2 linked regions of the Magnetofaba australis IT-1 genome follow. Each later gene encodes a partner of the first gene's protein in a complex. Links are inferred from orthologs where the notes say so. Each region holds a gene or a part of one and is shown in the gene's direction. Other genes may lie near its edges.

The links.
Region 2: the proteins of trxB (region 1) and trxA are in contact, whole or in part, in a crystal structure (PDB 1F6M), measured with the Escherichia coli proteins. The link is inferred for Magnetofaba australis IT-1 from one-to-one orthologs.

What each region holds. Positions count from the first base shown.
Region 1 is NZ_LVJN01000020.1:544,434-547,668, reverse strand. Bases 298-3,212 are described here. They hold trxB (thioredoxin-disulfide reductase), read left to right. Parts: upstream 298-1,234; coding sequence 1,235-2,191; downstream 2,192-3,212. Other genes in these bases: cysS (cysteine--tRNA ligase), read right to left, coding at 298-1,081. Also shown: more of cysS, read right to left, coding at 1-297.
Region 2 is NZ_LVJN01000021.1:568,487-571,686, reverse strand. Bases 1-2,880 are described here. They hold trxA (thioredoxin TrxA), read left to right. Parts: upstream 1-1,217; coding sequence 1,218-1,544; downstream 1,545-2,880. Other genes in these bases: MAIT1_RS21110 (hypothetical protein), read left to right, coding at 2,575-2,880; MAIT1_RS21115 (TfoX/Sxy family protein), read left to right, coding at 2,145-2,495; MAIT1_RS21120 (methylated-DNA--[protein]-cysteine S-methyltransferase), read left to right, coding at 1,670-2,143; MAIT1_RS21135 (hypothetical protein), read right to left, coding at 185-775; thiD (bifunctional hydroxymethylpyrimidine kinase/phosphomethylpyrimidine kinase), read left to right, coding at 1-122. Outside these bases: more of MAIT1_RS21110, read left to right, coding at 2,881-3,123; bioD (dethiobiotin synthase), read left to right, coding at 3,150-3,200. UniProt on the Escherichia coli protein: Participates in various redox reactions through the reversible oxidation of its active center dithiol to a disulfide and catalyzes dithiol-disulfide exchange reactions.

The sequences.
Region 1 (3,235 bases):
CGGTGTCCAGCAATGCGCCTTCGGGCAGCGACTCCAGATCCACCGCCACGCCGGAGGGACGCGGCATCTTCTCGCCCAACAGCGCGGCGGCGTTGCGCAGCGCGGTGTAGAGACGATCCAGACCCGCCTTGGCGGCGTCGAGCAGCTCAAAGCTGAAATCCAACGGCGTGCGATAGTGGCTGTTGAGGATGAACACGCGCAGGGTCTCGCCGGAGTAGACCTCCAGCAGATCGCGAATGGTTTTGAAATTGCCCAGGCTCTTGGCCATCTTCTCGGCTTCGCCCTGATCATTGATCACATTGACGAAGCCGTTGTGCATCCAGTAGTTCACCGGGACGCAGCCGGAGGCGCCATGACTCTGCGCGATCTCGTTTTCGTGGTGGGGGAAGATCAGATCCAACCCGCCGCCGTGGATATCGAACGACTGGCCCAGATATTTGGTCCCCATGGCCGAACACTCGATGTGCCAGCCGGGCCGTCCCGCGCCCCACGGCGACTCCCACTGCGGCTCATCGGGTTTGGCGCCCTTCCACAGCACAAAGTCCATGGGATCGCGTTTGCTCTCTCCCACCGCCACCCGCGCCCCCGCCTCCAGGTCGGTCAACGGTTTGCCGGACAGACGCCCATACTGCGGAAAATTGCGCACTGCATAGTAGACGTCGCCGTCGCTGGGGTAGGCCAGATCCTTCGCCACCAACTCGCCGATCATGTGGCGCATCTCATCCAGATGCTCGGTGGCCTTGGGCTCAATGTCCGCCTTGAGCACCGCCAACGCCTGCATATCCTCATGGAAGGCGTCGATGAAGCGGCTGGTGAGTTGCTGAATGGTCTCGCCATTCTCATTGGCGCGGCGAATGATCTTATCGTCGATATCGGTGAAGTTGCGCACATAGGTCACATCCAGACCTCGCGCGCGCAGATGCCGCACCACCACGTCGAACGCCACCATCACCCGCGCATGGCCGATGTGGCAATAATCATACACGGTGACCCCGCACACATAGATCCCCACCCGTCCCGGCTCGCGAGGGACAAAATCCTCTTTTTTGCGGCTCAAGGTGTTGAAAAGCCGGATCCCCATGGGATTATCCTTTCAGATCATCAGGTTGGACTTGGTGATATTTCACAATAGAGATGTCAGAGCGATTGCCAAGCGCGCATGATCCCGCTATAGTGCGACTCTTTACCCCAAAGCGAGTCAAAATTTAGCAGTCTGATCCGTGGAGATAAACCCATGTCCGACGCCAAGCATCACAAGGTTATCATTCTGGGCTCCGGCCCGGCCGGTTACACCGCCGCCATCTACTGCGCGCGCGCCAATCTCAAGCCCGTGGTGATTCAAGGTTTGCAACCGGGCGGTCAGCTGACCATCACCACCGAGGTGGACAACTACCCCGGCTTTGAAGAGGGCGTGCAAGGCCCTGAATTGATGACCAAGTTCCAGGCTCAGGCCGAACGCTTCGGCACGGAGATGATCTTCGACACCGTGATGAAGACCGATCTGAGCAGCCGCCCCTTCCGTCTGGAGACCGACGGCGGCGACGTCTACACCTGTGACGCCCTGATCGTCTCCACCGGCGCCTCGGCCCGCTGGTTGGGCATGGAGTCGGAGAAGCGTCTGAACGGCTTCGGCGTCTCCGCTTGCGCCACCTGCGACGGCTTCTTCTTTAAAGATCAAGAGGTCGCAGTGGTGGGCGGCGGCGACACCGCGGTGGAAGAGGCCCTCTATCTGTCCAATATCTGCTCCAAGGTCACCCTGATCCATCGCCGCGACGAACTGCGCGCTGAGAAGATCATGCAGGATCAGATGTTCGCCAAAGAGAACATCAACGTGGCCTGGGACAGCGTGCCTGACGAAATCCTCGGCGACGTCAACAAAGGCGGCGTCAACGGTATCCGCATCAAGAACGTCAAGAGCGGCGAGACCACCGACATCCCCGTCACCGGCGTGTTCATCGCCATCGGTCACAAGCCCAACACCGATATCTTCGGCGATCAGTTGGACAAGGATGAGGCCGGATATCTGATCACCAAGGCCGACTCCACCGCCACCAACATCGAAGGCGTATACGCCGCCGGCGACGTGCAGGACAAGATCTACCGTCAAGCCATCACCGCCGCCGGCTCCGGCTGCATGGCCGCGCTGGAAGTGGAGCGCTACCTGGCCGCCAAGGAGCATGCGGGCAAGTAATCCCGCCCGGTTTTGATTCTAAAAAACGGGGGCCTTTTGGTCCCCGTTTTTTATTGGGATTTTCTGGAGATGAAAGATGCTGGGGCTTCGCCCCAGACCCCGACCAGGGCGCCGCCCTGGACCCGCACGGGCTCTGCCCGTGACCCGCGAGGGCTCTGCCCTCGACCCGGCAGGGAAATGATTTCCCTGCACCCTCGTTAGTTAACCTCCGTACTGGGCTCCGCCTGCATACCTTCTCATCCGGCTACTCGCACGCTGGCCTCTTGTGGTTATTCCTTTTCCCTGTTCAATCCTGAGCTCGCTTGGTTATAACTGATGTGTCGCCTTCACCCTTAAGACAAGTCAGGTTGAGCCCCATGCACAACGCCACCCCGGAAGAGCAGGAAGGTTTTTACGGGCGGGAAAACTTTCTCCGCGCCTTCGATAATCGACTGAACGCAGGCGGCGGCGGGCTTTGGCCCATCAACGGCGGGCCGGGCCTCGGCAAAAGCTCCCTGCTCAAGCGCTTCGAAGCCCGCGCCAAACAGGCAGGCCGCACCTGTCTGCGTTTTGAGATCCCCGAGCAAGCCCCCGATGGCGGCCTGGGACTGTTGCAAACCCTCTGCCTGGACCTGCGCGAAGAGAAGAAGATGGCGCAGCTGCTGGAGTGGATCAGCGGCGGCGCTGCCGGTGACGTCGGCTTCAGTCAGAGTCTGGGTAAAGTCACCGATTTGGCCGATCAACAGATCGACGACCCCACCGTCAAGAAAGCCACCGCAGCGATTAAACTGCTGGGCTATTTCGGCGAAAAGTCACTGCAACTGCGACACGGAAAGCGCTACGCAGAGGCAAAAAAATTCCCCGAGTTGGCGCTGATGAAGCGCCTGGAAGCATTGGCCGCCGGGGGCAAACTAGTGGTAGTGGTGGACACCTTCGAGCGCATCTACAGGTGGCGTGGAGAGATCCCCACGGCGCTGGATTTCAGCGGCGCCGAGCCCCGCGCCATGGACGAGACCACCAAGAACCCCCAGGAGTGGCTGCATAATCTGCTGCAACAGCTGGCCA
Region 2 (3,200 bases), on another replicon or contig:
TGGCGCGGGGCGAGGCGATGGAGGAAGCGGTCTCCCACGCCATCGGCTTTGTGCGGGAGGCGATTGTCCACGCTTACAATCTGGGCGGCGGGCAGTGGCTGCTCAACCACAAAGCAGGGTGAACCACGGAACCATACTGCCGTTACACTGTAACGTTATATAAACTATAAATAACGAATTTTCATCACCATTCCAGAACAATGCCGTATTGATTTAGTTCCTGCGGCGTCGGTGGCGCGGTCAACAGGCGCCCATTCATATCCAACAAGGTTTCACGAAACGCTTCCGCCACATTGGCGGAGCCGGGTAATTGTTCAGTGGGTTGATACACCGTCACGGTGAGCCCCTTGCTGGCCAGGGCGGCGGCGGCGCGCAGAGCCTGCTTGTTGCGCTCTTTGGGCGTGGGGCGCGGGATCACAATCGCCACCTGATCCGACGCCTGCCGCATGGCGCTCTCATCGGGCCAATGCAGCGCGGGCAGGGAGAGGGTCAATTGACTCTCGACAATCATACCGGAGAGGTCATACAGACTCCCCGGTTCGGTCTCCTCGGTGGGGGTGGGCGCCTTGAAGTGCTGATGACTGAAGGAGCAGACGATGCGATCCCGTTGTCTGGGGATGACAGTCAGCTCCTCAGTGGCCAGACACGCGCCGCTGTGCACGAAGAAGAGATTGAACTCCCACGGCGCGGGCAGACGGGCGGCGACCTGTTCCAGCAGCGTGGGGGAAAACTCCTGACGGGTGATAATGAGTGTGGCGATGGACGGGTTGGACATGACGTCCCTGCATCAATTTGGAGGAGAAGCGCGCAGCGCCATCCATTTGCGCCGCATGTACTCACTGACAGGCGGTTATACATAAAGTTCTGGTGTGCAACGGCGAGGTTTGAAGCCCCCGAACGAAAAAACGCCGCCCATAGGGGCGGCGTTTGAACGATTCAGAATGGTGCGCGGTACAGGATTCGAACCTGTGACCTTTGGCTTCGGAGGCCAACACTCTATCCAGCTGAGCTAACCGCGCTTAAGGGCTAGGAAACCTAGTCATATCCGAATCAAGCAGCTTATTCCACAGCAACAGGCTTTGTCAAAGAGGAATCCCCAATGTGCGCGGCCTTCTTGACAAAGTGCGGCATAGGGCATTAGGCTGGCCCATTGTGTTGAACCGAATCGCCGCCAGTCCCCCCTGCGGGCTGTTATTTTTCAAGGAGAGATCACGACCATGAGTGACAATGTCATCAAAACCACCGACAGCGCCTTTGAAGACGACGTACTGAAATCCGAGCTGCCGGTTCTGGTGGACTTCTGGGCCGAATGGTGTGGTCCCTGCAAACAGGTTGCCCCTTTCCTCGACGCCTTGGCCGAAGAGAAAGCCGCCAGCCTGAAAGTGGTGAAGCTGAACATCGACGAGAACCCCAACGTTCCCGGTCGCTATGGCGTGCGCGGCATCCCCACTCTGATGCTGTTCAAGGATGGCCAGATCCAAGCCTCCAAGATTGGCGCGATGCCCAAATCCAAGCTGTATGAGTGGGTGGACAGCTCGCTGTAAGCGGTCCGCTTGAGCAATTTAAAAAGCCGCCTTGGGCAACTGGGGCGGCTTTTTTTATGCGGTATTCCGAGCCAATTGGGCGCATTGTCAAAGCGGAAATTGTGTGCAAGGGAAAGGATTGACAGATGGCTGTGGAATCGCACGAGACTCCAATCGGGGCCCTCTGGCTGCGTGTTGAGCAGGGCGCGCTGGCGCAATTGAGCTGGACGCGGCCTGATGGGCCGAAAATGGAGCCCAGTGTGGAGGACGTCCCGGCATTGGCGCAGACGCGCAGCTGGTTGGACGCCTACTTTGGCGGACGGTTTGAACCGTTTCCGATCCTCCTACAGCCTGCCGGGGGCGCGTTCTATCAGCGTGTCTGGCAGGCGCTATTGGCCATTGAGCCGGGCCAAACCCGCACCTATGGCGAAGTGGCGCAAGCGCTGGGCAGCGGCGCGCGGGCAGTGGGCAACGCGGTGGCCGCCAACCCGATTCCGGTGATCATTCCGTGCCATCGGGTGGTGGGCAAGAGCGGATTGGGCGGCTACAGCGGCGACGGCGGGCTGACCACCAAGACGCAACTGCTGCGCCTGGAGGGGGCGCTACCTGGGGAGGCGTAACATGCCATATGATCCAGAGCTGGCGGAGCGATTGGCGGCGATTGTGGATGATCTGCCGGGGATGCGCCCCATACAGATGTTCGGTGGGGTGGGGTTTTTGCTCAATGGCAACATGTGCGTAGGGGTGTGGCGCGAGTGGCTGATTCTGCGCGTGGGCGCGGAGCAGGCGGAGCGCTGCCTGCAGCAGCCGGACATGCGGCCCATGGACATCACCGGGCGGGTGATGACTGGATGGGTGATGGCGGGCCCACAAGCGTGCGCGGAGAATACGCGTTTGCTGGAGTACGTACGCTTGGCGCTGGACTTTACCGGTGCGCTCCCGCCAAAAATGGGCAAAACTCAGCGCAAATAATTTCCGCAGTGGCAAGATTCCGCTACACTTCTGGCTCGGTTGATCCCTTCCTGATTCGCGCCATGCGAGGGCGTTATCCATGTTGAACAAATCTGTGCAATTTCGCTTGTCGGCGCCGGTGGCCGCGCTGTTGATGCTGGGCGGCTGTTTTGACTCTGGCGAGAAGAACGAAGCGGGGGTGTGGGACCCTGTGCAGGAGCGGGTGGTGTATGGCGATGAAGCCAAGGAGGTCAAGCTGGACTCCGCTCAGGAGGCGGCCGCCAGCGACAATGACGACATCTGGGACGCCTTCAGCCGCAAGCTGGAAGCGGGCAAGCAGGCGATGGGGGTGGTCGGCGAGGTGATGGAGCAGAATCCCGAAGCGCTGAATGTGTTACGTGGTGACGTCAGTTCTGCGGATTATCAGAAGCTGGACAAGGACTTCCTTAAGCAGAAGGCGGAGCAGTTGAAGGGGATCGCCAGCGATGCGGGGATCGATTCCAACTACCAGCCGTCGGATACTGAGAGAGCGTTACTGCGTGGCGCTGGCGGCGCGCTGGGAGTGAGCGAATCGCGCATGAATGCGTTAGAGCAGAAGGCCAATGATAACCGGGAGCGCGTGCAGCAGGAGTGGGAGCGTTCGCGGTGACGTTGTTGGTGGAGGCGCTGCCGCCGCTGCAGCGTGGGGTGTTTGTCACGGGCACGGATACGGGGATTGGCAAGAGC